Regions from separate parts of the Bradyrhizobium sp. CCBAU 25338 genome, predicted to be linked through region 2. Evidence: predicted binding sites of a transcription regulator. Region 2 holds the regulator's gene; each other region holds the start of a gene.
The links. Region 2 encodes PhoB, which activates phosphate uptake and scavenging genes when phosphate is short. Its sites were predicted from a motif close to TGTCATNNANCTGTCAT; they were not measured.
Positions count from the first base shown of each region.

Region 1: ugpB (sn-glycerol-3-phosphate ABC transporter substrate-binding protein UgpB) is a predicted target of PhoB. The motif match lies at 3,186-3,202, and genes of this name have one in related genera.
Region 3: ACM42_RS24780 (DUF47 domain-containing protein) is a predicted target of PhoB. The motif match lies at 5,693-5,709, and genes of this name have one in related genera.

Region 1 is NZ_LFKY01000035.1:54,712-64,556, reverse strand. Features, by position in the region: gene ACM42_RS15495 (sn-glycerol-3-phosphate import ATP-binding protein UgpC) at 1-25, opposite strand, end outside; gene ugpE (sn-glycerol-3-phosphate ABC transporter permease UgpE) at 39-887, opposite strand; gene ugpA (sn-glycerol-3-phosphate ABC transporter permease UgpA) at 887-1,768, opposite strand; gene ugpB (sn-glycerol-3-phosphate ABC transporter substrate-binding protein UgpB) at 1,816-3,132, opposite strand; gene ACM42_RS15475 (CaiB/BaiF CoA transferase family protein) at 3,499-4,704, opposite strand; gene ACM42_RS15470 (organic hydroperoxide resistance protein) at 4,880-5,305, opposite strand; gene ACM42_RS15465 (MarR family winged helix-turn-helix transcriptional regulator) at 5,460-5,921, shown strand; gene ACM42_RS15460 (GIY-YIG nuclease family protein) at 5,926-6,162, opposite strand; tRNA gene ACM42_RS15455 (tRNA-Ala) at 6,302-6,377, opposite strand; gene ACM42_RS15450 (TIGR02300 family protein) at 6,473-6,883, opposite strand; gene aroA (3-phosphoshikimate 1-carboxyvinyltransferase) at 7,045-8,382, shown strand; gene ACM42_RS15440 (hypothetical protein) at 8,393-8,998, shown strand; gene cmk ((d)CMP kinase) at 9,316-9,845, shown strand, end outside.
Region 2 is NZ_LFKY01000003.1:489,219-499,063, reverse strand. Features, by position in the region: gene ACM42_RS07620 (lysylphosphatidylglycerol synthase domain-containing protein) at 377-1,432, shown strand; gene ACM42_RS07615 (ATP-binding protein) at 1,480-2,778, shown strand; gene pstS (phosphate ABC transporter substrate-binding protein PstS) at 2,923-3,936, shown strand; gene pstC (phosphate ABC transporter permease subunit PstC) at 4,114-5,103, shown strand; gene pstA (phosphate ABC transporter permease PstA) at 5,108-5,953, shown strand; gene pstB (phosphate ABC transporter ATP-binding protein PstB) at 5,950-6,771, shown strand; gene phoU (phosphate signaling complex protein PhoU) at 6,783-7,499, shown strand; gene phoB (phosphate regulon transcriptional regulator PhoB) at 7,532-8,239, shown strand; gene ACM42_RS07580 (GcrA family cell cycle regulator) at 8,474-8,986, opposite strand; gene ACM42_RS07575 (aspartate aminotransferase family protein) at 9,445-9,845, shown strand, end outside.
Region 3 is NZ_LFKY01000040.1:83,927-93,771, reverse strand. Features, by position in the region: gene ACM42_RS24810 (class I adenylate-forming enzyme family protein) at 1-401, opposite strand, end outside; gene ACM42_RS24805 (NnrU family protein) at 475-1,059, opposite strand; gene ACM42_RS24800 (hypothetical protein) at 1,191-1,733, opposite strand; gene ACM42_RS24795 (peptide chain release factor 3) at 1,899-3,521, opposite strand; gene sugE (quaternary ammonium compound efflux SMR transporter SugE) at 3,679-3,993, shown strand; gene ACM42_RS24785 (inorganic phosphate transporter) at 3,986-4,993, opposite strand; gene ACM42_RS24780 (DUF47 domain-containing protein) at 5,006-5,650, opposite strand; gene ACM42_RS24775 (branched-chain amino acid ABC transporter permease) at 5,807-6,775, opposite strand; gene ACM42_RS24770 (branched-chain amino acid ABC transporter permease) at 6,777-7,640, opposite strand; gene ACM42_RS24765 (ABC transporter substrate-binding protein) at 7,713-8,936, opposite strand; gene ACM42_RS24760 (ABC transporter ATP-binding protein) at 9,050-9,796, opposite strand; gene ACM42_RS24755 (ABC transporter ATP-binding protein) at 9,789-9,845, opposite strand, start outside.

The DNA of each region.
Region 1 (9,845 bases), on a different contig from region 2:
CGTTGCGCAGGGTGACGTTAGCCATCAGAACTCACTTCTTACTTCTCGGTCTCGACCAGTCCGCGCACGAACAGCTTCTGCATGACGACGACGACGAACACCGGCGGCAGCATGGCCAGCACGGCGGTCGCCATCACGATCGGCCATTCTGTCAGCGCGTCGGTGGTGGTGATCATCTTGCGGATGCCGACCTGGATAGTCTGCATGTCGTCGCGCGTGGTGATCAGCAGCGGCCAGAGATACTGATTCCAGCCGAGGATGAACAGGATCACGAACAGCGCCGCCATGTTGGTGCGCGACAGCGGCAGCAGCGTATCCCAGAAGAAGCGGAAGGGACCTGCGCCGTCGATGCGTGAGGCCTCCAGCAGCTCGTCCGGCACCGTCATGAAGAACTGGCGGAACAGCAGCGTCGCGGTGGCCGAGGCGATCAGCGGCAGCGACAGGCCGGCATAGCTGTCGAGCATGTGCAGATCGGCGACGATCTTGTAGGTCGGATAGATGCGCACCTCGACCGGCAGCATCAGGGTGATGAAGATCAGCCAGAAGATCGGCATCCGGAACGGAAAGCGGAAATACACGATCGCATAGGCCGAGATGATCGAGATCGCGATCTTGCCGACGGCGATCAGCAGCGCCATCACCAGCGAGTTCAGCATCATGTTGCCGACCGGCTCGCGGGTCGAGCCGCTCGTGCCGACGAAGATCGTCTGGTAGTAGGTTTCGAGGAAATGACCGCCCGGCAGCAGCGACATCTGGCCGTTGGCGATCACCGCGTTGTCCTGCGTGGAGGCGATGAAGGCGAGATAGACCGGGAAGGCGACGATCGCGATCCCGATCCAGAGGATGATGTGGGCGACGTAGCGCCGGAAGCCCTCTTCCTCGACCATCAGTAGGTCACCTTGCGTTCGACGAAGCGGAACTGGATTCCCGTCAGCACGATGACCATGATCATCAGGATCACCGACTGTGCCGCGGAGCTGCCGAGATTTCCGCCGAGCAGGCCGTCTGTATAGACCTTGTAGACCAGCGTCTCGGTCGACTTGCCGGGGCCGCCCCGGGTCATGGTGTCGATGATGCCGAACGTGTCGAAGAAGGCGTAGACGATGTTGACGACCAGGAGGAAGAAGATGGTCGGCGACAGCAGCGGGAAGGTCACGGTCCAGAACCGCCGCATCGGCCGCGCGCCGTCGATCGCGGCGGCCTCGAGCACGCTTCGAGGGATGCTCTGCAGGCCGGCGAGAAAGAACAGGAAATTGTAGGAGATCTGCTTCCAGGCGGCGGCGAGGATGATCAGCGCCGCGGCCTGGTCTCCGTCGAGCAGCGGATTCCAGTCGATGCCCAGGGCGCGCAGATAGCGCGAGAGCACCCCGAGCGAGGGATGCAGCATGAAGATCCAGAGCACGCCGACGACCGGCGGCGCCACCGCATAGGGCCAGATCAGCAGCGTGCGGTAGAGCATCGAGCCGCGCAGCGGCTTGTCCGCCATCACGGCGAGCAGCAGCGCAAACGACAGCGACGACACCGCGATCGCGAACGAGAAGAAGAAGGTGCGTAGGATCGCCTCGAAATAGGCGGGGTCCTTGAACAGGTCGATATAGTTCTCGAACCAGACGAAGCTGGTCGAGAGGCCGAAGGCGTCCTGGAGCAGGAAGGACTGGATCACCGCCTGCAAGGCAGGCCAGTAGAAGAAAATCAGGACGATCGCGAGCTGCGGCGCAACCAGCGCGTAGGGCAACAGCTTGGATTGGAAAATGGCTTGCTTTTGCATGATGCCCGCAGCAGCAGGCCGGCTTCACCGGCCTGCCGCTTGTCGCCTTACTTCACGGCGGTCTTTTCGAACTGCCGCAGCATCGTGTTGCCGCGCTCGACGGCCGAATCCAGCGCCTGCTTGGCGGTCTTCTTGCCGGCCAGCGCCTGCTCGATCTCTTCGGCCCAGACGTCGCGGAGCTGCACCATGTTGCCGAGGCGCAGGCCGCGGGAGTTCTCGGTCGGCTCCTTGTTGGTCAGCTCGAGCAGCGGGGTCTCGAGATAGGGCTGATCCTTGTAGAAGCCTTCGGCCTTGGCCTTCTCATAGGCCGCCTTGGTGATCGGCAGATAGCCCGACGATTTGTGGATATAGACCTGACGATCGGTATCGGAGAGGAAGGTCAGGAACTTCGCGACACCCTTGTATTCTTCCGCCGACTTGCCGCCCATGATCCAGAGCGAGGCGCCGCCGATGATCGAGTTCTGCGGCGCGCCCTTCACGTCGGGATAATAGGGCATCGGCACCGCGGTGAAGGCGAACTTGGCCTGCGCCTTGACGTTGCCGAAGAAGGCCGACGAGGTCAGGTAGAGCGGGCATTCGCCTGACGTGAAGCGGCCTTCGCCGGTGTTGGTGCGGCCGGCATAGTCGTAGGTCTTGTCTTTCTGGAGCTCGACCAGCTTCTCGAGATGCTTGACCTGGAGCGGGCCGTTGAACGTGAGCACGGTGTCGAAGCCGTCGAGGCCGTTGGCCTTGGTCGAGAGCGGCACGTTGTGCCAGGCGGAGAGCTGCTCGAGATTGACCCAGGTGACCCAGGAGTTGGAGAAGCCGCAGGTGGGATGGCCGTTGTCGTGCAGCTTCTTGGCGGCGTCGAACACTTCAGGCCAGGTCTTCGGGATCTCGACATTCGCCTTCTTCAGCTCGTCGAGATTGACCCACATGACGGTCGACGACGAGTTGAAGGGGAAGGACAGCATCTCGCCCTTCGAGGTCGAATAGTAGCCGGTGATCGCGGGCAGATAGGCCTTCGGATCGAACTTCTCTCCGGTCTCGGCCATCAGCTTGTAGACTGGCTTCACGGCGCCGGTCGCGGCCATCATGGTGGCGGTGCCGACCTCGAACACCTGCATGATGTGCGGCGCGTTGCCGGCGCGGAACGCCGCGATGCCGGCGTTCATCGTATCGGCGTAGTTGCCCTTGTAGGTCGGGATCACCTTGTAGTCGCTCTGCGCGGCGTTGAAGTCGTTGGCGAGCTTGACGATGACGTCGTTGTTGGCGCCGGTCATCGCGTGCCACCACTGGATTTCGGTCACAGCCAGCGCCGGCGAAGCCGACAAGCCGACCGTGAGTGCAAATGCGGCAGCCGCACCAAAATGTCGAAGAGCCATCAAGAATCCTCCCTTGCCCGTCACTGAAGAAGCGCTTGCGCTAGCAGCACCATATGACGTTCACATGACTGTGTAAGCGGCCGAAACGAAAGCGGCAAGCGCTGGAAAAGGGAAGCCGTCAAATAGGCGAAGACGTGCGCGCCGCACGCGTGTGGTCGCGCCGCAGTGCGGCATCGTTGTGTGAGGCTGACGGCCAGGCCGCAGGCTCCAAATGTCTCTCGCTTGCGGGAGAGGTCGGCGCGCAGCGCCGGGTGAGGGCTTTATCCTCTGGGGGACTGTCCCTTCGCGGAGACACCCTCTCCCCAGCCCTCCCCCGCAAGCGGGGGAGGGAGCGCACCTGCGGCGACGCTCGATCCCGGTCTTATCTCAGCGCTTGCGCTCGGGGCCGCAGACCGTGCCCTTCTCGACCATCGCGTCGATCTCGGCCTTGGAGTAGCCGAACTCGCCGAGCACCTCCGCGGCGTGCTGGCTGAATTTCGGCGGCAGGCGGCGCAGGCTCGGCTTTGAACGATCGAGCCGGATCGGCGAGGCGACGCCCTTGTACCAGTCCTTCTCGATAATATCGCCGCGGTAGATCGTGTGCGGGTTGGTCAACGCCTGGTCGATCTTCTGCACGGGGCCAGCGGGCAGGCCTGCCGCGAGCAGGCGATTGCACAGCGGCTCGGCCTCGTGCTGGCTGAACACGGCGGCTAGCTCGGCACGCAGCGCCTCGCGATTGGCGATACGGTCCTTGTTGCGGGCAAAGCGCGGGTCGGTGCCGAGCTCGGGCTTGCCGATCTCCTTGGCGAGCTTGCGGAAGGTGCCGTCATTGCCGACGCCGATGAAGATGTTGTCGGTCTTGGTCGGGAAGATCGCGTAGGGCACGAGGTTAGGGTGCTCGTTGCCGGTGAGGCTCGGCGGCTTGCCATGCATGAAATAGTTCGCTGTGTGCGGATGCATGATGGCAAGACCGGTCTCGTACAGCGTCGTCTCCAGGAACTGGCCCTTGCCGGAGCGCTGCCGCTCCGACAGCGCCATCAGGATGCCGATCGCCGCATAAAGGCCGGTGGTGATGTCGACCAGCGGCACGCCGATCCGCATCGGCCCGCTCTCGGGCGAGCCGGTCGCTGCGATCATGCCGGTCATGGCCTGGATGATGGCGTCATAGCCGGGGTTGCCGCCGCGCGGGCCATCGGCACCGAAACCGCAGATCCGGCAATGCACGAGGCGCGGGAATTTTTCGCGCAAGCTCTCGTTGCCGATGCCCCATTTCTCCAGCGTGCCCGGCTTGAAATTCTCGATCAGGACGTCGGCCGTCTCCAGCATCTTGAGCAGCACCGCGCGGCCGCCCTCGGCGGCGAGGTCGAGCCCGATCGAGCGCTTGTTGCGGTTAATGCCGACGAAATAGGCCGCGTCCTCCTCGTGGAAGGGAGGACCCCATTCGCGCACCTCGTCGCCCGCGGGCGGCTCGACCTTGATCACGTCGGCGCCATGGTCGGCGAGGATCTGGGTGCAGTAGGGACCGCCGAGCACGCGCGTGAGATCGATGACGCGCAGTCCGCTCATGGCACCTGGGGCGGCTTCAGAACTCATGCCTTCGCTTCTCCTGTGTCGAGGTTCGGTCACAGGCCTAGCGAGGTTTGCCGGGAGCAGCAATGGCTCCTGGCGTGGGGCCGCATGCGCCGTCGCGCGTCAATGCCGCGGCGTGGCAAAACAGCGAAGCGGCCGGCCCGGGGAGGTCCCGGGGCCAGCCCATCCGCACTTTCGATCAGACGACCGTCAGGCGAACGTCGACATTGCCGCGTGTGGCATTGGAGTAGGGGCACACCTGATGCGCCTTCGCGACCAGCGCCTCAGCCTCGGTGCGGGCAAGGCCCGGCAGCGAGACGGCCAGATCGATGTCGAGGCCGAAGCCGCCTTCGGAGCGCGGTCCGATGCCGACGGTCGAGGTGACGGAGGCGTCGGCCGGAACCTTCGGGCCGCCCTGCGAAGCCACGAACTTCATCGCGCCGATGAAGCAGGCGGCATAGCCGGCCGCAAACAGCTGCTCGGGATTGTTGCCGGCGCCGCCACCGCCGCCGAGCTCCTTCGGCGTGGTGAGCTTGACGTCGAGCGCGCCGTCGAGGGTCGCAGCATGGCCGTCGCGGCCGCCGGTGGCTTTTGCGCTAGTCTTGTAGAGGACGTTCACGGACATTGTGGTCTTCCTGGATCTTGGGGTGGGCGCGATCTTTATTGCAGGCAATTAGATTGCACGCAATTGAAATTGCGCTACCTCACATTTAATTGTTCGCAATTGAATGTGCCGCCGACCGGCCGCACAATGCGGCCGAACCTCGTGAGATTCTCAAATGGCCCGGAAACCATCGGCAGCGGACGCGCCGCTGCGGCTCGACAACCAGATCTGCTTTGCGGTCTATTCCGCAGCGCATGCCTTCAACCGCGTCTACAAGCCGCTGCTCGACCGGCTCGGCCTGACCTATCCGCAATATCTGGTGATGCTGGTGCTGTGGGAGCGCGACGACGTGCCGGTCAAGGACATCGGCGAGAAGCTCTTCCTGGATTCGGGCACGCTGACGCCGCTGCTCAAGCGGCTCGAGGCCGCCCATCTCGTCAAGCGCACCCGCTCGCGCGAGGACGAGCGCCAGGTGCTGATCGCGCTGACGCCGCAGGGATACGCGCTCAAGGAAAAGGCCCGCGCCGTGCCGCAGTCGATCCTTGCGGCGTCGGACTGCTCGGTGTCGGAACTGGTCGCGATGAAGGACGAGATCGTCGCGCTTCGCAACAGGCTCAATGCGGTGATCGGGGAGTAGGGGGTTAGAGGCGCTTCTTGGCGAAGGCGCGGCCGGAGGCTGACTTCAGGTATCTCTCGAACGCGACCGCTTGCTTCGCGTTGCTGAACGCAATGTACGTCTTAAGACGCCAAGGCGCGTATTTCGAGGTGTGAGGCACCTCCCCAGCATTGTGCTTTGCCAGTCGGGCGCGCAGGTCATCCGTGATGCCGATGTAGAAGTGAAGGGAATCGAGGCTCTCAAGGATATAAACGTATTTCACGGCACGCTCCCCGGCTGTCGCGGGAAGCTTACATCCGCTTTCGATCTCCTGAAGCCCGGCTTCGCCCTTCGGGCTACGCCGCGGCAGCCTTCGCTACGACAGGGCTTGCCGAGCCGTAGCTGGCGAAGCCAGCGAAGGCTGGTGGAGCCAGGCGGGATCGAACCGCCGACCTCTTGCATGCCATGCAAGCGCTCTCCCAGCTGAGCTATGGCCCCTTAGTCTTTCACCGGGGTGAACCTGGTCGATCACCCCGGACCGGCGAGCCGAGCGACTCGCGCGGTGCACCCTTTTTCACAGATCAGGGCTGATCTCAAGTCTCTTCATCACCTCCGACGTCACCAATGATGTCGGTCACGTCCTCATCGCCCTCTTCCTCGTCGGCAATGAAGGTCGAATCATCGTCATCGTCGTCGTCGATGGTCTCATCGACCTCGATATCATCCTCGGATTCCGGCACGACGGCCTTGACCTTGCCGGTATTTTCCTCGGCATCGGCCTCCTCGAGTGAGACCAATTCTTCGGCCTCCGCCGGCTCCGGCGCGGCATCCGCTGTCGCCGCGTGCCGGGCTTCGGCGCCGCGGGGGACGCGAGCGGGCGCCACCGGGGCGATCGGCACCACCTCGCCGGTATAGGGCGAGATCACCGGATTCTTGTTGAGGTCATAGAACTTCTTGCCCGTGGTCGGGCAAATACGTTTGGTTCCGAGTTCGGACTTGGCCACGGCAGGAATCCTGGGAATGTCTGAAAAAGCGGTGTTTCACTTGGCTAGTTGGCGGCCCGCTGTCAATAGCGCATTACAGGAGAAAGACATGCCCGTGACGAGGCGCGGACCATGTGGTACCTGCGCCGCAGCCCGGTGAGGGTGCATCCAAGGACACAATCTTGACCCATTCCGACCAACCGAGGCCGCTCCGGGCTCGCGCCAGCGGTCCCCTGACCGGGAAAGTACGGGTGCCCGGGGACAAGTCGATCTCCCACCGTGCCCTCATCCTGGGCGCGCTCGCGGTCGGCGAGACCAGGATTTCGGGCCTGCTGGAGGGCGAGGACGTCCTCAACACAGCCAAATCCATGCAGGCGCTCGGCGCCAGGGTCGAGCGTACCGGCGATTTCGCGTGGAAGGTGCAGGGCGTGGGCGTTGGGGGCTTCGCCCAGCCCAAGGCGGCGCTGGATTTCGGCAACTCCGGCACCGGCTGCCGGCTGGTCATGGGCGCCGTTGCCGGATGCCCGATCTCGGCGGTGTTCGACGGCGACGCCTCGCTGCGCAGCCGCCCCATGCGCCGGATCCTCGATCCGTTGGAAAAGATGGGCGCCAGGGTCGTGTCCGGGGGCGAGGGCGGCCGCCTGCCGCTGACCCTCCAGGGCGCGCGCGATCCGCTGCCGATCATCTACAGGACCCCGGTCGCCTCGGCCCAGATCAAATCGGCCGTGCTGCTGGCGGGCCTGGCTGCGCCGGGCACCACGATCGTGATCGAGAGCGAGGCCAGCCGCGACCACACCGAGCTGATGCTGAAGCATTTTGGCGCCGACATCACCTCGGCCCAGGAAGGTCAGCACGGCCGCCGCATCACGCTGGTGGGCGAGCCCGAGCTGCATGGCGCTAATGTCGTCGTCCCCGCCGATCCCTCTTCGGCGGCCTTCCCGATTGTTGCGGCGCTGGTCGTCGAGGGCTCCGATATCGTGCTGTCCGACGTCATGACCAATCCGCTGCGCACCGGTCTGTTCACCACGCTGCGCGAAATGGGTGCCTCGATCGAGGAGAGCGAAGTGCGGGGCGATGCCGGCGAGCCGATGGCGCGCTTGCGCGTGCGCGCCTCGAAGCTGCGCGGCGTCGAGGTGCCGCCGGAGCGCGCGCCCTCGATGATCGACGAATATCTGGTGCTGGCGGTCGCAGCCTCCTTCGCCGAGGGCACGACGATCATGCGCGGCCTGCAGGAGCTGCGCGTCAAGGAATCCGACCGGTTGGAGGCGACCGCCGCCATGCTCCGCGTCAACGGCGTCAAGGTCGAGGTCTCAGGCGATGATCTGATCGTCGAGGGCCGCGGCCATGTCCCCGGTGGCGGGACCGTCGCCACCCACATGGACCATCGCATCGCGATGTCGGCCCTGGTGATGGGCTGCGCCTCCGACCAGCCGGTGACGGTCGACGACACCGCTTTCATCGCCACCAGTTTCCCGGATTTCATTCCGATGATGCGTTCGCTAGGGGCCGAGTTCTCATGAGGCCGCGGCTATGAGCGTAGCCTTCGATCGCGACGCCTTGCTGGACGCTTTCGATTCGATCGGTCGTGCTGCGGCCGACGCCGGAACAAAGCTTCAGATCGCGGTCTATGACGGCTCGGCCCTCATGCTGGCCAGCAATTTCCGCTTCGCGACCGAAGATGTCGACGTCTCGAAGCTCGAGCGCCCGCTGCCGGATTGGCTGGAAAGAACAACGGCCGATATTGCCGCAAGGAATGGATGGGGTGCCGACTGGTTCAACGACCACCTCGTATTTCATCTCAGTCCACTCGCCGACCGCGCCGCGGATCATCTGGAATTTGGGACCTTCCCGCGCGATGGCACGCCGCCGGGGCTTGAGGTTTGGGTGCCGTCCGCTGAATATCTTCTGGCACTGAAATTGAAGGCGTTCCGCATCACGGACCCCGTCCGCGGGGAGACGGAGCGGCTGGATATCTTGAACTTGATGAAATTGGTTGGAATCTCGACCGTAGAGGAAGCCATCGCTCTGCTTGGCCGGTATTTTCCCGTCAGCGCGGCATCTTCGGAGAAGCAACGCTTCTTGCTGAAGAACATGGATCTCGGGGGAGGAGCGGATGCGCCCGAATACCCTCGCTGAAGCCGTCGATCGCATTCGGGCTGGCGCGCCGCGGGACGCGGTCCTGGCCGAATTCGTGGACACGTTCGATCTGGCAGGGACCGCCTGCGCTCAATACGAGACGATCGAGGACGAGCCGGCGGTCGGGTGCCAGCGTGGGTCTGCGATCCGGCGCGGCGCCTTGCCGAGCCATGGTTCACGACGTCATCGCCGTCCGACGCGATGCGCGAATATCTCACTTTTGCGAGCCCCGCGGAGTTCGCGTCTCGCAACATTTTTGCGGAAGAGCGGCCATTGCGACGAGCGCGCGGGCCGCAGACAGCCAAGGTTTGAGTGACATGATCATCGCCATCGACGGGCCCGCGGCTTCGGGCAAGGGGACGCTCGGCAAGCGTCTCGCCCACCATTACGGCTATCGTCATCTCGATACCGGCGTGATCTATCGCGCGGTCGCCTATGCCTTGATGCAGTCAGGGCACGACCTCAACGACGAGGCGGCTGCGGTGCAGGCCGCGTTGGAGCTCGACCCCGAAAAGTTTGGCAATCCCGCGCTGAAGACCCAGAAGGCCGGCGAGGGTGCCTCGATCGTCTCGGCGATCCCCAGGGTCCGCGAGGTCCTTGTCAACTTCCAGCGGCAGTTCGCCGCCGATCCGCCCGGGGCGGTGCTGGACGGCCGGGACATTGGAACCGTGATCTGCCCCCATGCCGACGTGAAGATCTTCGTCGTGGCAGACCCCAAGGTTCGCGCGCGCCGCCGCACCATGGAGGCCAGGGCGAGGGGCGAGGAGGCGGACGAGGCCGCCGTGCTCGCCGACATCATCCAGCGCGACGAGCGCGACAAGAACCGGCCGATTGCGCCTTTGAAACC
Region 2 (9,845 bases):
TGGCCGCCTCGATCATCCTCTTTCAACGGGCAGGACTGCCCCATAGATTGACGTCGGCTTAAGGCGTGACGGAACATTGTGCGGCCGAAATCATCAAAACTTCATGGCGTCTGCGCAGGATTGCCATGGAGATTCGCGTCAAGCCTTGCCGCCGAAAGCGCCAAATCGTGCATCAGGAGCCGTAACCCTGCCTAAAATATTGAAGGCACGTGTTTTTGTTCGGATTGGCGAATTCCACTCCGCCCGAAAACGCGCTAGTGGAGGGGCAGGGAGCATGCGCGATGCCGGAGCCGACGGCGAGGGTTCGCTGGGTGCCTGTGCGTCGTCCGCCTGTCCGCCGGCCACCCTGGCCGCCGAAGCGTTGTTCGAGGTCTAGATGCTGGAAGCCATACGCAGGGCGATGTCGTTTCTGCGCCAGAAGCAGGTCCTGCATAAGCTTGGAGTTGTGATCAGCATCGCGGTCATCGGCATCGCTTGCTATGTGTTGTACCACATGCTGCGAGGCATCGATTTCAACGAGGTCCTCGAGGCGATCAAGAGCACCGAGCCCAGTCAGATCGCGATGGCGGCGCTGTTCGTCGCTGCGGGCTATTTCACCCTGACCTTCTACGACCTCTTCGCCACGCGCGCGATCGGCCATGCCCATGTGCCCTATCGCATCAATGCGCTCGCGGCCTTCACCAGCTATTCGATCGGCCACAATGTCGGCGCCAGCGTCTTCACCGGCGGCGCGGTGCGCTACCGCATCTATTCGGCCTATGGGCTGAACGCGATCGACGTCGCAAAAATCTGCTTCCTCGCCGGCCTGACTTTCTGGCTGGGCAATGCCGCCGTGCTCGGCCTCGGCATCTCCTATCACCCGGAGGCCGCCGCCTCGATCGACCAGCTCCCGCCCTGGCTGAACCGGACGCTGGCGCTGATGATCATCGTGGCGCTGATCGGCTACGTGGTCTGGGTCTGGACCCAGCCGCGGGTGGTCGGCCGCGGCCCCTGGACCGTGGTGCTGCCGGGCGGCCCGCTGACGCTGCTTCAGATCGCGATCGGCATCGTCGATCTCGGCTTCTGCGCGCTGGCGATGTATGTCCTAGTTCCGGACGAGCCCAATCTCGGCTTCGTCGTGGTCGCGGTGATCTTCGTCTCGGCCACCCTGCTCGGCTTCGCCAGCCATTCGCCCGGAGGGCTCGGCGTGTTCGACGCCGCCATGCTGGTCGGCCTCTGGCAGATGGACCGGGAGGAGCTTCTGGGCGGCATGCTGCTGTTCCGCGTCCTCTATTATCTGTCTCCCTTCGTCCTATCTGTAATCTTGCTGACGCTTCGCGAAGTTATCATCGGCGCGCGATCGAAGCGCTTGCATCAGGCGGCGCTCAAGCTGGACCCCGGCCCGGCGCGTGAAGCTGCCTATGTGCGAGAGCGTAGCGACAGCGGCGCCTGACCGGTGCCAGGTCCTTAGGACAAGTCCTCCAGGAGAAGCCTGCCCCGATGGCGATCGACGCCCCATCTTCTCCCCCCGCCCAGCCTTGGTCCGACCGGCTGCGCCACTCGACCGTCATCCTGATCGCCGCGGCGCTGGCGCTGTCCGTCGTGGTCTCGCTCGGCGAATTGTCCGCGCTGCACGCCGCGATTGTGTTCCTCTGCATCGCGGCGGCTGCCCTGATCCCGTGGCGGCTGCACGATCCCGCCGCCTCACGCGATGATGTCAGGCGCATCAACCCGGTCGAGAGCGCGGCGGTGGCTGCGGTGGTCGCCGGCATGCCGGATCCGGCGGTGCTGCTCGACCGCGCCGGCCGCGTCATCCATCTCAACGCCGCGGCCGCCCAGCTCGCACCGGCGCTGCGCAGGAACGAACTCGCCCAGTTCGCGCTGCGCTCGCCGGAGATCATCACGGCGCTGCGCGAGGCGATCGCCACCACCGAGCCGCGGCGCGCGACCTATCTCGACCATGTTCCGGTCGATCGCTGGATGGAGCTCATGATCACGCCGGTTCCGGTGCCGACCAGCTTCGGCGGCGCCGACAAATGCATGCTGATGACCTTCCACGACCAGACGCCGCTACGCCGGGTCGAGGAGATGCGCGCCGACTTCGTCGCCAATGCCAGCCACGAGCTGCGCACGCCGCTGGCCGCGCTGTCGGGCTTCATCGACACCCTCCAGGGCCAGGCCAAAGACGATCCCAAGGCGCGCGAGCGCTTCCTCGGTATCATGCACAACCAGGCCACGCGCATGGCGCGCCTGATCGACGATCTGCTGTCGCTGTCGCGGGTCGAGCTGTCGGCCCATGTCCGGCCCGACACCCTGGTCGACCTCATACCGATCATCCGCCAGGTCGCCGACGGGCTCGAGCCGCTGGCGCGCGAGCGTCAGGTCGAGGTGGAGATCGATCTGCCGGAGCCGCCGGTGATGATCGCGGGGGACCGCGAGGAACTGCTCCGCCTGTTCGAGAACCTGATCGAGAACGCGCTCAAATACGGCGCCTCCGGCGGCCGCGTCATCGTGTCGCTGACATCCGGCGTCGCCACTGATGGAACTCAGGAAATCCGGGTCCTGGTCCGCGATTTCGGCCCCGGCATCGCGCCCGAGCACCTGCCGCGGCTGACCGAGCGCTTCTACCGGGTGGACGTCGGCGACAGCCGCTCGCAAGGCGGGACCGGGCTCGGATTATCGCTGGTGAAACATATTCTTAACCGCCATCGCGGCCGGCTTCTGATTGAAAGCGTGCCCAAGCAGGGCGCCACTTTCACGGCGTGTTTTCCCCAGGCGAAGATTTCGGCTCAGGCCTAAAAACCAAGCGGATTCAATTGCTTGGTGGCGTCATCCAACTGTCATGAAACCTTCGTAAAAGCACAGCCGACCGCTCCTAAACGGGCGGCGCGGGGAGCGCGATCGGGCGCGGATGGCGCTTCGCTCCCCTGTATGGAGACCAGCATGAATTTCCTCAAAACTATGGTCGCTGCTGGCTTGGTCGCCGCATCGACGACGGCAGCCTTTGCGGCCGACATCACCGGCGCCGGCGCGACGTTCCCGTTCCCGCTCTATTCGAAGTGGGCTGACGCCTACAAGAAGGAGACCGGCAACGGTCTGAACTACCAGTCGATCGGTTCGGGCGGCGGCATCAAGCAGATCCAGGCCAAGACCGTCACCTTCGGCGCGAGCGATATGCCTCTCAAGCCTGAGCAACTTGAAAAGGACGGAATGATCCAATGGCCGCAGGCGATGGGTGCCTTGGTGCCGGTCGTCAATCTCGAAGGGATCAAGTCGGGCGAGCTGGTGTTTTCTGGCGAGTTGCTGGGCGACATCTATCTGGGCAAGGTCAAGACATGGAATGACCCGGCGATCGCCAAGCTTAATCCCAAAGTGAAGCTCCCCTCGGACGCCATCACCGTCGTGCGTCGGTCGGACGGCTCCGGCACCACGTTCATCTGGACCGATTTCCTTACGAAGACCAATGCCGAGTGGAAGACAAAGGTCGGTGCCGGTACCGCGGTCGAGTGGCCAACGGGTGTTGGCGCCAAAGGCAATGAAGGCGTCGCGGGCAATGTCAGCCAGACCAAGAACTCGATCGGCTATGTCGAGTATGCCTATGCCAAGCAAAACAAGCTGACCTACGGTGCCCTGATCAACAAGTCCGGCAAGACCGTGCAGCCGACCGTTGCGGCCTTCCAGGCAGCAGCCGCCAACGCCGACTGGGCCGGCTCCAAGAACTACTATGTGATCCTGACCGACCAGCCCGGTGAAACGTCGTGGCCGATTACCGGCGCGACCTTCATCTTGATGCACAAGGATGCGACCGACAAGGCGGCGTCCCAGGAAGCCATCAAGTTCTTCAAGTGGGCGTTCGAGAAGGGCGACAAGATGGCGGAGGAGCTCGATTACATCCCGATGCCCGACACGGTCGTGAAGCAGATCGAGAAGACGTGGGCTGCCGAGATCAAGAGCTGATTGCAGCGTACTGAAACTCGCGCTCCGCCTCGGCGGGCGCGAGTGAAAGAACGGCCCGGAATCCCAGGATTCCGGGTCCTTGAGACCACCCGGAACGACGCGGCAAACCGTCGAAAACGACCGCCTTTGGCGGCATGCAGATGGCGTAAGGCAAAACAGGGGATCGGCGTGGCAGAGATGGCCGTTCAGAGCGATGCAATCGACGACGCCGGACCGTATGATCGCGCCAAGGCCTTGGGCGCGTTCAAGCTCGGTGACGTCACCTTCTACTGGGTCACGCGGCTTTCCGCGATCTCGGTGCTGCTGATCCTCGGCGGCATTATCATTTCGCTGATCGTGGGCGCCTTCCCGGCGATCAAGGAATACGGCCTGTCGTTCCTGTGGACGCAGCGCTGGGCCCCTTCGGCCGATCCGCCCGTGCTCGGCGCGCTCGGGCCGATGTACGGTACGCTCGTCACCTCCTTCATCGCGATGCTGATCGCCATTCCCGTCGGTCTCGGCATTGCGATCTTCCTCACCGAGCTCTGTCCGCAATGGCTGCGCCGCCCGATCGGCATGGCGATCGAGCTGCTCGCCGGCATTCCCTCGATCATCTACGGCATGTGGGGCTTCTTCGTGCTGGGGCCGTTCCTGGCCAACACCTTCCAGCCCTTCATGATCAGGGTGTTCGACGGCGTGCCCGTGCTCGGCGCGATCTTCGCGGGTCCCCCGTCCTATCTCAGCCTGTTCAATGCCGCGCTGATCCTCGCCATCATGGTGCTGCCCTTCATCACCTCGATCTCGGTCGACGTGTTCAAGACGGTGCCGCCGGTGCTGAAGGAAGCCGCCTACGGTGTCGGCTGCACCACGTGGGAAGTCGTGCGCAGCGTGGTGATCCCGTATACCCGCGTCGGCATCATCGGCGGCGTCATGCTGGCGCTGGGTCGCGCGCTCGGCGAGACGATGGCCGTGACTTTCATCATCGGCAATTCGTTTCGCATCTCTTCATCGATTTTCGCCCCGGGCACCACGATCTCGGCAGCGATCGCATCCGAGTTCGCCGAGAGCGACGGCTTGCACCAGTCCGGCCTGATCCTGCTCGGCCTGCTCCTGTTCGTGCTGACGTTCTTCGTGCTCGCGGCCGCGCGGCTGATGCTGATGCGCCTGGAAACCAAGGCCGGAAAGTGAAGCCATGAACCCGATCTATTCGCGCCGCCGCCGCTGGGACATCGTCATCCGCGGCCTCTGCATCGCAGCCGCCGCCTTCGGCGTCACCTGGCTCGCGCTGATCCTGGTCACGCTGCTCTACAACGGCTTGGCTGGGCTCAACCTTCAGGTCTTCACCGCAGACACGCCGCCGCCCGGATCGACCGAGGGCGGCCTTCGCAACGCCATCGTCGGCTCGCTGATCATGACCGTGATCGGCGTCGGCATCGGCGCGCCGCTCGGCATGTTCGCCGGCACCTATCTTGCCGAATACGGACGCAACGACAGGCTGACCTCGGTCATCCGTTTCATCAACGACATCCTGCTCTCGGCGCCCTCGATCATCATCGGCCTGTTCATCTACGGTGCGGTCGTGGTGCCGATGCGAGGCTTCTCGGCAATCGCTGGCGCGCTGGCGCTCGCCGTGATCGTGATCCCGGTCGTGGTGCGCACCACGGAGGACATGCTGCTGCTGGTGCCGAACCCGCTGCGTGAGGCGGCCTCCGCGCTCGGGCTGCCGCGCTCGCTGGTGATCAAGCGCATCGCCTACCGTGCGGCGCGCTCGGGCCTCATCACCGGCGTGCTGCTGGCCACTGCTCGCGTCGCGGGCGAGACCGCGCCGCTGCTGTTCACCGCGCTGTCGAACCAATTCTTCAGCCTCGGCCTGGACAAGACGATGGCCAACCTGCCGGTGACCATCAACAACTTCGTGCAGAGCCCCTACGCCTACTGGAAGCAACTCGCCTGGAGCGGTGCGCTGCTGATCACCCTGACTGTGCTTGCCCTGAACATTGGCGCCCGCATCCTTGGTGCCGAGAGGACCGCAAAATGAGTGAAATGTCTGTTTCCGTAAGCGCGCCGACCGTTCACCCCGGCTCGCAGCCGCTGCCCGAGGCGCCTGCCAAGGTCACGGCGCGCAACCTCAATTTCTACTACGGTGAGCACCATGCGCTGAAGAACATCAATCTGGCGCTCGGCACCAATCGCGTCACGGCCTTCATCGGCCCTTCCGGCTGCGGCAAGTCGACCCTGCTGCGTATCTTCAACCGGATGTACGACCTCTACCCGGGCCAGCGCGCCACCGGCCAGCTCATGCTCGACCACACCAACATGCTCGACCCCAAGCTCGACCTCAATCTGCTGCGCGCGCGGGTCGGCATGGTGTTCCAGAAGCCGACCCCGTTCCCGATGACGATCTACGAGAACATCGCCTTCGGGATCCGCCTCTACGAGAAGATCTCGAAATCGGAGATGGACGATCGCGTGGAGAAGGCGCTGCGCGGCGGCGCGCTGTGGAACGAGGTCAAGGACAAGCTCAATGCCTCCGGCCTGTCGCTCTCCGGCGGCCAGCAGCAGCGCCTCTGCATTGCCCGTACCGTCGCGGTGCGGCCCGAGGTGATCCTGTTCGACGAGCCCTGCTCGGCGCTCGACCCGATCTCGACCGCCAAGGTCGAGGAGCTGATCCAGGAATTGTCCGAGAACTACACGATCGCGATCGTCACCCACAACATGCAGCAGGCGGCCCGCGTCTCCGACAAGACCGCCTTCATGTATCTCGGCGAGCTGATCGAGTTCGACGACACCAGCAAGATCTTCACGTCGCCGACCGACCGGCGCACGCAGGATTACATCACCGGCCGGTTCGGCTGAGGAGACGGAACATGGGTTCTGAACATACCGCAAAGGCTTTCGATACCGACCTCCAGGAACTCACCCGCCTGGTCGCCGAGATGGGCGGCATCGCCGAGCGCATGATCGTCGATTCCGTCGACGCGCTGATCCGCCGCGACGTCGCGCTCGGTCAACGCGTCGTCGCCACCGACGCCGAACTCGACACGCTGCAGAAGCGCATCGAGGAGCGCGCCGTGCTCACCATCGCCCGCCGCCAGCCGATGGCCGTTGATCTGCGCGAGATCGTCGGGGCCATGCGCGTCGCGACCGATCTCGAGCGCATCGGCGATCTCGCCAAGAACATGGGCAAGCGCGTCGCAGCGCTGGAGACGGATTTTCATCCGCTGAAACTGTTCCGCGGCCTGGAACACATGACCGACCTCGTACAGCAGCAGGTCAAGTCGGTGCTGGACGCCTATGCCGCGCACGATCTGCCGGCAGCGATGGCGGTGTGGAAGGGCGACGAGGAAGTCGATGCCATCTGCACCTCGCTGTTCCGCGAACTCCTCACCTACATGATGGAGGATCCGCGCAACATCTCGTTCTGCATCCATTTGATGTTCTGTGCCAAGAACATCGAGCGGATCGGCGACCACGCCACCAACATCGCCGAGACCGTATTCTACATGATCGAGGGTCAGGCGATCACCGACAAGCGGCCGAAGGGCGACATGACGACCTTCGCCACGACGGTGCCGAATACCTAAACGGTGCCGAATACCCAAGGAGCGACGACAACATGGGCGCACGCATTATGGTGGTTGAGGACGAGGAAGCTCTCACCGAGCTTCTTCGCTACAACCTCGAAGGCGACGGCTATGACGTTGAGACGGTGATGCGCGGCGATGATGCCGACACCCGCCTCAAGGAGCACATTCCCGATCTGATCGTGCTCGACTGGATGCTGCCGGGCCTGTCGGGCATCGAGCTGTGCCGGCGGCTGCGCACCCGTCCCGAAACCAAGCAGCTTCCGATCATCATGCTGACCGCGCGCGGCGAAGAAAGCGAGCGGGTGCGGGGACTTGCGACCGGTGCCGACGACTACATCGTCAAGCCGTTCTCGGTGCCGGAGCTGCTGGCGCGCGTGAAGGGCCTGCTCAGGCGCGCCAGCCCCGAGCGGCTCGCCACCGTGCTCGCCTATGGCGACATCGAGCTCGACCGCGACAAGCGCCGCGTGGCGCGTTCGGGCCGGCCGATCGATCTCGGCCCGACCGAATATCGTCTGCTGGAGTTCTTCCTGGAGCATCCCGGCCGCGTGTTCTCGCGCGAGCAGCTGCTCGACAGCGTCTGGGGCCGCGACATCTACATCGACGAGCGCACTGTCGACGTCCACATCGGCCGCCTGCGCAAGCTGCTCAATCTCGGCCGGGAGCAGGATCCGATCCGCACCGTGCGTGGCGCCGGCTATGCGCTGGACGATCGGTTCGCGAAGGCGGAGCAGACCTGAGTTTTGTGGATGTCGAATTAGCGAGCCGCGGCAACAATCTTGGCCGTCATCCCGGGGCGCGCGTAGCGCGAGCCCGGGATCCATAACCACAAGACGTGGTTTGGCGAAGACTCGCAGTAGCCATCTCGCGCAATCACTGCGCCCTGTGGTTATGGATCCCCGCCTCCGCGGGGATGACACCGAGTAAGTCGAGCCGTCATCGTGTGACGGCTGCAGTCAGCTAAATCCGCAAACTCACCGCGTGCCCGGCTTCGCCGGCGCGCGCCGGCGATCCGCTGCGGGTTGATACGCCACGCGCGAATGCTGGGCGCAATAGGGCAGGCCGGAGAGCGCCTTGCCGCCGCAGAAGAAGAAATCCGGGCTCGAGGGATCTCCGACCGGCCAGTGGCAGGTCGCCTCGTTCAGCTCCAGCAGCGACAGCCGCTGGTTCATCGGCACCACATTGTCGTAGGTGACGGGTTCGGCCTCCACCTCGACCTCGAAGGCCTGCGCCAGCGCGGTGTTGCCGCGGGCAACGGGGCGGGTCACCCGCATCATGTGCTGCGCGGGCCGCGCCTTGCGCGGCCGGGGCGCTGCCGACGAAGGGCTCTTGGCGCGGCCGGACAGGCCGAGCCGGTGCACTTTGCCGATCACGGCATTGCGGGTCACATTGCCGAGCTCCGCCGCGATCTGGCTGGCCGAAAGTCCGGCCTCCCAAAGCTTCTTCAGCTGCTCGACGCGATCATCGGACCAGGTCAAAACCGTCATTGCACCCTTTCCCTCGCTGCGCGCCTACCATCCTGGGGCCTTCGCAGCGATTGCCTAAGCCTTGAAAAACCCGTGCGGCCAGAATCCCTTAAGGCTCGCCGGGCGCGCTCAAGACGCCCGAACGTTTACGCCGGTACATGAGGACTTAAGGGATCAGAACTGCTGCACGAGATGTCGTATCTGACAGTCCAAACGCTACAATATGGCGTGACTCCCGCGCAAGAGTCCGCCGACTCGCGTCCACATGTTCCGTGGTGAAAATCCCGCGAAATCGGCACCGCAAGACTACGGATTCAGCGTTTCGCGGGGCTTTCCGGGCGGCATTGACACCCGTCTTGCCAGGCATAAGATAGTCCTACGTGCCGCCCTTAAAAGGCGGCACGTTTCGTTTTCCGGGCCGGTCAATGGTGCGTTGCGTAATGCGCGCGTCACACCGTCCGCAACATTCAAGTGACGTCATGACGAACAGCGCCGCGCCGCATTTGCTCCCCGTTTTCGCCAGGGCCGACCTCGGTTTCGAGCGCGGCGAAGGCTGCTGGCTGATCGCAACCAATGGGGATCGCTATCTCGATTTCACCTCCGGCGTGGCGGTGAATGCGCTCGGCCATGCGCATCCCACTCTGGTCAAGGCGTTGCAGGAGCAGGCGACGAAGCTCTGGCACATGTCGAACCTGTTCCAGAGCCCGGACGGCGAGAAGCTCGCGGCGCGTCTGTGCAATGAGAGTTTTGCGGACTTCGTGTTCTTCTGCAATTCCGGCGCCGAGGCGCTGGAAGGCGTGATCAAGCTGGTGCGCCACCATCACTTCTCCAAGGGGCATCCTGAGCGCTACCGCATGATCACATTCGAGGGCGCCTTCCA
Region 3 (9,845 bases), on a different contig from region 2:
TCGTGGATCAGGATCTTTGCGCCGCAATCGGTCAGCACATAGGCGATTTCCGGCTTCTGTTGGCGCGTGCCGAGCAGCACCGTCACCAGCCCCTCATGCGCGGCGGCGAACAGCAGCAGGGGAAACTCGATGCGGTTGCCGAGCAGGATCGCGACACGATCGCCACGCTGCAATCCGAGCCTGCGAAATCCCGCTGCAATCCGTGCGGCCTGCTCCACGGCCTGCTGCCAGCTCAGGCGGACATTCCCCGCGATCAGCGCTTCACCGTCGGTGTTGCGGGCGCAGGCTTCCGCGATCATCGCCCACAGGCTCGCCGGCCGATCCCGGAAGGCGGGCACGACCCGATCGCCAAAGCGCGCCTCGTACCGCATTGGCGGGATCTGCGAATGCGACCAATCCATCGAAGGGCCCTCGGCTTGTTGCTCTTACTAGCTTCCGCGCATGGACATCGGGGTCTCGTCTTGTGCTGACCGGCTAGACGCCGATGACGGGAACACCGATCACGACCGGATGGAATGCGAACGCCAGCGCCACATAGGCGACGATGCCGACCGCAACTGCGATCAGATCGTTGGTGATGCCGCCGACCGGAATCGGCGGGCCGCCGGCGTCGGTGCGATGCTTGAGCGAAATACGGTCATACACCGCCCAGCCCAGGAACGAGCCGAACAGGATGATCGAGCCGAGATCGCCGTTGGCGAGCAGATGCGCCGCCGCCCACAGCTTGATGCCGGCCAGCATCGGATGCTTCAGCGTCGCATAGATGCGGCCCCGCAGATATGAAGCCACCACCAGGACGACCGCGGGCAGCATCAATGCGAGCGCGATGTGCTTCATGGCCTTCGGCGGATACCAGACGTCGATCCAGCCGGTGGCGCGATAGTGGGCAAAGCCCCAGATGATCAACGCAAGCCCCGCCAGCGAGACCAGCGAATAGAGGATCTTGTAGGACCCCTCGCCCAGCCTCGCGATCGCCTGGGCGCGCATCTCGCGTTTGGTGGTGAACACATGCGCCGCAAAAAACAGCGCAAGCCCCAGGATCATGACCAGCAGACCCACGGCATCCTCCCCTTTTGGCCACAGCCCCCACCTCTGAGGTATCATCGATTGGCCGCCGCTCGCAACTCGTGTCCCTCATGGTGAGAGCCGCGAAAGTGCCGTGTCGATGAGGGATGGAGGAGTCCTCGCGGTTACTTGCCCAGCTCGCGATTGTCGACATAGCGGATCGCGATCGGCCTGCCCGCCAGCGCGCCGCCAAAGCCGCTGGTGAATTTCAGCGGCAGGCAGGCCTTCAACGATGCGTTGATGGCATTGAGATAGGTCGCGCGGGTGTCGGCGGGGACGCCCGCGGTCGCAAATGTCATGCGCGGCGGGCCGATCAGACCGCCCGATCGGTTGAGGCTGAACCGCACCGACATCTGCATGCCCGCCCGCGCATGGTCAGCGGGGGGAGGTGACCAACACGAACGCAATTCAGCGAAGAGGTCGCCGATCGTATCAAGTTCATGATCGGGCCGCCGGTACTTCGCAATGTCGGCTTGCGATGGAACGCTCTCGACCGTGAGCTGGAGAGTCTCGCCGAATGGAAATGGAATTTCGGTGATGCAAGGTCCCTGAAAAGGCCCGCCGCAAGGCTCATACGAGAACGGCTCCTCTTCGAGAGGGCGGCGCCACGCATCGGCCGATGCCGGCAGGATTGTCACAAGGAGGAGTACAAGGAGAGAGCGCCACATGACCACGAAACCACAGTACCCATCCCGATGGAAAGTGGCACTGGCCGCGCGCGTATCAAGCCTGCGCTCGTTCACATACGCGTTCAAATCCGCTCTTGGATGCCCGGGTCAAGCCGGGGCATGACAGCGGAGGGTATGGCTGCACAGCGGAGGGACGTGGCTACCCTACCCCTTCTTCTTGACGTCCTTGACGTTGCTGAACTCGATGCCCTCGGCGCGCTCCCTGGTATAGCCGAGATAGAATTCGTTCCGGGCGAGATACACGGGATCGCCGTCGACGTCGTCGGCGATGCTGGAGGTGTTGGCGGCGATGAAGGTGTCGAGCTTCTTGCGGTCCTCCGAGGAGACCCAGCGCGCCAGCTGAAATTCGCTGACCTCGAATTCGACCGGCAGCGAATATTCCGCCTCGAGCCGCGCCTTCAGCACGTCGAGCTGGAGCGCACCGACCACACCGACCAGCGCCGGCGCGCCGTCACGCGGGCGGAATACCTGCACCACGCCCTCTTCCGACATCTGCTGCAGCGCTTCCTTCAGCTTCTTCGCCTTCATCGCGTCGGTGAGACGGACGCGGCGGACGATTTCCGGAGCGAAGCTCGGCACGCCGACGAAGTTGAAATCTTCCCCTTCCGTCAGCGTATCGCCGATGCGCAGCGTGCCGTGGTTGGGAATGCCGACGACGTCGCCGGCGAAGGCTTCGTCCGCCACGGAGCGATCCTGCGCGAAGAAGAATTGCGGGCTCGACAGCGGCATGCTCTTGCCGGTGCGCACGAGCTTCGCCTTCATGCCGCGGCTGAGTTTGCCGGAGCACAGCCGCGCGAAGGCGATGCGGTCACGGTGGTTCGGATCCATGTTGGCCTGGATCTTGAACACGAAGGCGCTCATGCGCGGATCGGTGGCCTCGACCTTGCGCTGGTCGCTGTCCTGCGCACGCGGCTCGGGCGCGAACTTGCCGAGGCCTTCCAGGAGGTCGCCGACGCCGAAATTGCGCAGCGCGCTACCGAAATAAACCGGCGTCAGATGACCTTCGCGGAACGCCTCGAGCTCGAACGGCTTTGATGCCGCCGTGACAAGCTCGAGCTCGTCCTTCACGGCAGCGACGTCGAGATTGGCGTTGAGCTTGGCCAGCTCCTCAATCTCGATCTGCTGCGCCGCACCGGTCTTGGCGCCGCCGCCTTCGAGCAGGCGCACGCCGCCATTGACGACGTCATAGGTACCGAGGAAGTCGCGGCCGCGGCCGACCGGCCAAGTCATCGGCGTGGTGTCGAGCGCCAGCGTCTTCTCGATCTCGTCGAGCAGCTCGAAAACGTCGCGGCTCTCGCGGTCCATCTTGTTGATGAAGGTAATGATCGGAATGTCGCGCAGGCGACACACCTCGAACAGCTTCCGGGTGCGCGCCTCGATGCCCTTGGCGGCGTCGATCACCATCACGGCGGAATCGACCGCGGTGAGCGTGCGATAGGTGTCTTCCGAAAAGTCCTCGTGGCCCGGCGTGTCCAGGAGGTTGAACACGAGGCCTTCGAACTCGAAGGTCATCACCGAGGTCACGACCGAGATGCCGCGTTCGCGCTCGATCTTCATCCAGTCGGAACGCGTATTGCGGCGCTCGCCCTTGGCCTTGACCTGGCCAGCGAGATTGATGGCGCCGCCGAACAGCAGCAGCTTCTCGGTCAGAGTGGTCTTGCCGGCGTCAGGGTGGGAGATGATCGCAAAGGTCCGCCGCCGCGCCACTTCGGCGGCAAGCGGGGAACGGGCCGGCGATTCGGCTGTGGTGATGGCGATGTCGGACATGGCGGGAGCGTGTGGCAGGGAAAACGGGCCTGATCAAGCCTCATTTGGTGATTGCGGAGCCATTCGGCCAGCCCCATATCGGCTTTCGGGAAGGACGGCCTTCCGTTTCTCAGCACCTCAGCCGCGGGGACGACCCTGCCTTGAATGGAGGGTCGTCATGGCCTGGAGCATCCTGTTCGTCGCCGGTCTTCTCGAGATCACCTGGGCGATTGGCCTGAAATACACTGAGGGTTTTACCAGGCTTGTGCCGTCGGTGATCACCCTGGCGGCCATGGCCGGCAGCGTCATCCTGCTTGGACTTGCGCTCAAATCGCTCCCGGTCGGAACCGCCTATGCGGTCTGGACCGGCATCGGCGCGGTGGGCACTGCGACGCTCGGCATCGTCCTGTTCGGCGAGCCGGCAACGGCCTTACGCCTTGCCAGCATCGCCCTGATCGTCGCCGGGATTGCCGGACTGAAGCTCGTCACTTGACGAAGATCTCGACCAGCCACCAGGTCAGCGCCGCGACGATGGCCGAGGCCGGGATCGTGATCACCCAGGCATAGACGATCGAGCTTGCGACGTTCCAGCGCACCGCCGAGACGCGGCGGGCGGCGCCGACGCCGACGATGGCACCGGTGATGGTGTGGGTGGTCGAGACGGGAACTCCGAGATAGGTCGCCATGAACAGGGTCGCGGCGCCCCCCGTTTCGGCGCAAAAGCCCTGCATAGGCGTCAATTTCGTGATGCGCAGGCCCATGGTGCGGACGATGCGCCAGCCGCCCATCAGCGTGCCAAGCGCCATCGCCGCCTGGCAGGACAGAACCACCCAGAACGGCACCGAGAACTCGCCGCCGAGATGACCCTGCGAATACAGCAGCACCGCGATGATGCCCATGGTCTTCTGCGCGTCGTTGCCGCCATGGCCGAGCGAATAGAGCGAGGCGGAGGCGAATTGCAGGATGCGAAAGGCGCGATCGACCGCGAACGGCGTCGAGCGCACCGAGGCCCAGGACACGATCGCCACCAGCATCGTTGCGAGCAGGAAGCCGACCAGCGGCGACAGCACGATTGCCAGCACCGTCTTGGACAGGCCGCTCCATACCGCGGCCGAAATCCCCGCCTTGGCCATACCGCCGCCGACGAGGCCGCCGATCAACGCGTGCGACGACGAGGACGGGATGCCGAGCGCCCAGGTCACGAGGTTCCAGACGATCGCGCCGACGAGCGCTGCGAAGATCACCTGGGCGTCGACGACCGCGGGATCGATGATGCCGGTGCCGATGGTCTGCGCGACGTGCAGTCCGAACACCATGAAGGCGATGAAATTGAAGAAGGCGGCCCAGAACACCGCGAATTGCGGCCGCAGCACGCGGGTCGAGACGATGGTCGCGATCGAATTGGCGGCGTCGTGCAGGCCGTTCAGGAAGTCGAACAGCAGCGCGACGGCGATCAAGCCGACCAGGATGGGAAGACCCAACGCGGCATCCACGGCGGCCCTGCCCTACACTTGCTCGATGACGATGCTGTTGATCTCGTTCGCGACGTCGTCGAAGCGATCAGCCACTTTTTCGAGGTGGTCGTAGATCTCGACGCCGACGATGAAGTCCATGGCATTGCCGTCGCGATGCTTCAGGAACAGCTCCTTCATGCCGATGTCGTGGAGATCGTCGACCCGGCCCTCCAGCTTGCCGAGCTCTTCGGTGATGGCGGTCAGCATGGCGACGTTCGGGCCGATCGATTGCATCAGCGGCAGCGCACGCCCGACCAGATTGGCGCATTCGATCAGGAGCCCGCCGATCTCGCGCATGGGAGGCTCGAAAGTGCGGACCTCGAACAGCATGACCGCCTTGGCCGTCTGCTGCATCTGGTCGATGGCATCGTCCAGCGACGTGATGAGGTTCTTGATATCGCCGCGGTCGAACGGGGTGATGAAGGTGCGGCGCACCGCCGTCAGCACCTCACGGGTGATGTTGTCGGCATCGTTCTCGAACTGGTTGACGCGCTGGCAATAGACCGGCGTCTCCTCGCCCCCATTGAGCATGCCCTGGAGCGCGATCGCGCCCTGGATCACCGTCTGGGCGTGCCGGTCGAACAGATCGAAGAACCGTTCTTCCTTGGGCAGGAACGCACGAAACCAACGCATCATGGGAATAGGCTACCGGTTGGAAATGGTCAGGCCCGGAGGGGCTGTCATGAAACTGTCATAGACCATTTTCGATCCGCGCGCGTGTCATCTCACGCCCGCGGAGCCGGATCATCCACCGCTTTCATGCACTAATGAAATTGATGCAAGATCAATCGCTTAGAGTGACCGGCGGAAGTAATGCGCGATTTCACCGATGACGCCGCGGCGGAAGGTGAGCACGCAGATCACGAAGATCGCGCCCTGGATCACCGTCACCCACTGGCCGAAGCCCGCTAGATATTGCTGCATGGCGATGATGACGAAGGCGCCGACCACGGGACCGAAAATGGTCCCGAGACCACCGACCAGCGTCATCAGCACGACCTCGCCCGACATCGACCAGTGCACGTCGGTGAGCGAGGCGTTTTGCGCCACGAACACTTTCAGCGCACCGGCAAAGCCGGCAAGCGTGCCCGACAGGACGAAGGCCAGGAACTTGTACTGGTCGGTGCGGTAGCCGAGCGAGATCGCCCGCGGCTCGTTCTCGCGGATCGCCTTCAGCACCTCGCCGAACGGCGAGTTGATGATGCGGAAGATCAGGAGGAAGCCGGCAAGGAAGCCCACCAGCACGACGTAATAGAGCACCGTCGGCTTGGAGAGATCGAAGATGCCGAACATGGGCCCCTGCGGGATGCCCTGGATACCGTCCTCGCCGTGGGTGAATGGAGCCTGGAGATAGATGAAGTACAGAAGCTGCGACAGCGCCAGCGTGATCATCGAGAAATAGATGCCCTGGCGGCGGATCGAGATGTAGCCGGTGATGATCGAGAGCACGAACGCCGCAGCGATGCCGACGAGGATGCCGAGCTCCGGCGGCAGCGCCCACACCTTCAGCGCATGCGCGCTGCAATAGCCCGCCGTGCCCAGGAACATCGCGTGGCCGAAGGACAGCAGGCCGCCGTAGCCGATCAGCAGATTGAAGGCGCAGGCGAGCAGCGCAAAGCACAGCGCCTGCATCACGAAGAAGGGATAGACGCCGGTGAACGGCACGGCCGCCAGCAGCAGCGCCATCAGCACGAACACGATCATCTCGTCGCGCATCGCGCGAGGGGTCACCGGCAGCGTGTCGTCCGTCAGGGTTGTCATCTCAGGCCGCCCTTCCCGTCAATCCCGTTGGCTTCACCAAGAGCACCAGCACCATCAGCACGAACACGACGGTGTTGGAGGCCTCGGGGTAGAAATACTTGGTCAGGCCCTCGATCACACCGAGCGCGAAGCCGGTGATGATGGAGCCCATGATCGATCCCATGCCGCCGATCACGACCACCGCGAACACCACGATGATGAGGTCGGCGCCCATCAGCGGCCGCACCTGGTTGATCGGCGCCGAGAGCACGCCGGCGAGCGCGGCAAGGCCGACGCCGAGACCGTAGGTCAGCGTGATCATGCGCGGCACGTTGATGCCGAAGGCGCGCACCAGCGTCGGATTTTCGGTGGCGGCGCGCAGGTAGGCGCCGAGCTGCGTCTTCTCGATCAGGAACCAGGTCGCAAGGCACACCACCAGCGAGAACACGACGACCCAGCCGCGATAGACGGGTAAGAACATGAAGCCGAGATTCATGCCGCCCTTGAGCTGATCCGGAATGGCGTAAGGCAGGCCGGAGGAGCCGAAATAGTTCTGGAACACGCCCTGCACGATCAGCGCGATGCCGAAGGTCAGCAGCAGGCCGTAGAGATGATCGAGCCCGGTCAGCCATTGCAGCATGGTCCGTTCCAGGATCATGCCGAAGATGCCGACGATGATGGGCGCGAGCAGCAATGCCCACCAGTAGTTGATCCCGCCGAGGTTCAGCAGGAAATAGGCGACGAAGGCGCCCATCATGTAGAGCGCGCCATGGGCGAAATTGATGATGTTGAGCATGCCGAAGATCACGGCAAGCCCGAGACTGAGCAGCGCGTAGAACGAGCCGTTGATCAGTCCCACCAGTAGCTGAGCGTATAGAGCCTGCATCGATCCCGCACCCGGTCCCTTCGGCGTTCCCTGAAAGTCGCCCGCAGGCCTCGAGGCCTGCGGGCCGTTATCTTACTTCTTCAACAGCGCGCACTTGCTCTCGGACAGCGGCGTGAAAGCCTGGTCGCCCGGCACCGTGCCGACCAGCTTGTAGAAGTCCCATGGCCCCTTGGACTCCGAGGGCTTCTTGACCTCGAACAGATAGGCGTTGTGGATGGTGCGGCCGTTGGGCTGGATCTCGCCCTTACCGAACAGGTCGTCCTCGGTCGGCATCGACTTCATCTTCTCAACGATCTTGACGCCGTCATGAGGATTGCCGCCGAGCGCTTCGAGGGCCTTGAGATAGTGGCGCACGCCGGCATAGACCCCGGCCTGCACCATGGTGGGCGGGGCATTGTTCTTCATCTTCTCGGCGAAGCGCTTGGAGAACGCCCGGGTCTTGTCGTTCATGTCCCAGTAGAACGTCTCGGTGAAATTGAGTCCCTGCGCCGTCTCGAGGCCGATAGCCTTGACGTCGGTGAGGAAGAGCAAGAGCGCCGCGAGCTTCTGGCCGCCCTTGCCGATGCCGAACTCGGCCGCCTGCTTGATCGTGTTGGTGGTGTCGCCGCCGGCATTGGCGAGGCCGATGATCTTGGCCTTGGAGGCCTGCGCCTGGAGCAGGAAGGAGGAGAAGTCCGGCGTGTTGAGCGGGTGCTTGACGCCGCCGAGCACCTTGCCACCGTTGGCCGTGACGACCGCGCTGGTATCTCGCTCGAGCGCCGCACCGAAGGCGTAGTCCGCGGTCAGGAAGAACCAGGTGTCGCCACCGGCCTTCACCAGCGCCTGGCCGGTGGTATGGGCCAGCATGTAGGTGTCGTAGGTCCAATGCACGGTGTTGGGCGAGCACTGCGCGTTGCTGAGGTCGGAGGTCGCCGCACCCGAATTGATGTAGACGCCGTTCTTTTCCTTGATCACGTTGTTGACGGCGAGCGCCACGCCCGAGTTCGGCACGTCGACGATGACGTCGACCTTGTCGACGTCGAACCACTGCCGCGCGATCGCGGTGCCGATATCGGGCTTGTTCTGGTGATCGCCGGAGATCACGTCGATCTTCCAGCCCTTCGCGGCGAGGCCGGAATCCTCGACCGCCATCTGCGCGGCGAGCGTCGAGCCGGGGCCGCCGAGGTCGGCGTAGAGCCCGGACTGATCGGACAGCGCGCCGATCTTGACCGTCTTGTCCTGCGCCAACGCGACGCCTGTTGCGGCGAAGGTGAGCGCGGTGGTCAGCAGCAATGACGCAATCGACCTGGTCTTCATGCAACTTTCCTTTTTGAATTTTCTCGTTGGCAGTTCTTCAACTCGAGCACGATCTCTTCGGAAAACCGCGACGCACTTTGCGCTGACGCGGCCCTCTGGATCCCGATCATGCTCTAGACGCCCAAATAGGTGTGCAGCTTGTCCATGTTGGCGGCAAGCTCCGAGTTGGAGAATCCGTCAATGATCTTGCCGTGCTCGACCACGTAGTAGCGGTCGGCGACGGTGGATGCGAAGCGGAAGTTCTGCTCGACCAGGAGGATCGTGAAGCCCTCCTTCTTGAGCCGCGCAATGGTGTGACCGATCTGCTGGATGATGACGGGCGCAAGGCCCTCGGTCGGCTCGTCCAGCATCAGGAAGCTCGCGCCGGTGCGCAGGATGCGCGCGATCGCGAGCATCTGCTGCTCGCCGCCCGACAGCTTGGTGCCCTGGCTGCCCAGCCGCTCCTTCAGGTTCGGAAACAGATCGAAGATCTGGTCGAGCGGCAGTCCGCCCTCGCGGACGACCGGCGGCAACATCAAGTTCTCCCGCACGTCGAGGCTGGCGAATATGCCCCGCTCTTCCGGGCAGAACGCGATGCCCATCCGCGCGATCCTGTCGGAGGTTGCGCGGATGATCTCCTGGTTGTTGAACTTCACCGAGCCGGAGCGCTTGCCGATGATGCCCATGATCGACTTCAGCGTGGTCGTCTTGCCGGCGCCGTTACGCCCGAGCAAGGTGACGACCTCGCCCGCGTTCACGTCGAAGTTGATCCCGTGCAGGATGTGGGACTCGCCGTACCAGGCTTCGAGGTTGCGGACTTGAAGGATGGGTCCGCCGGTCGCAGCCCTGGCCGGGGCCTCGGCGATCGCAGTGTCAGGCATGACCGGCTCCCAGATATGCTTCCTTGACGCGCTCGTCCTTGGTGAGCTC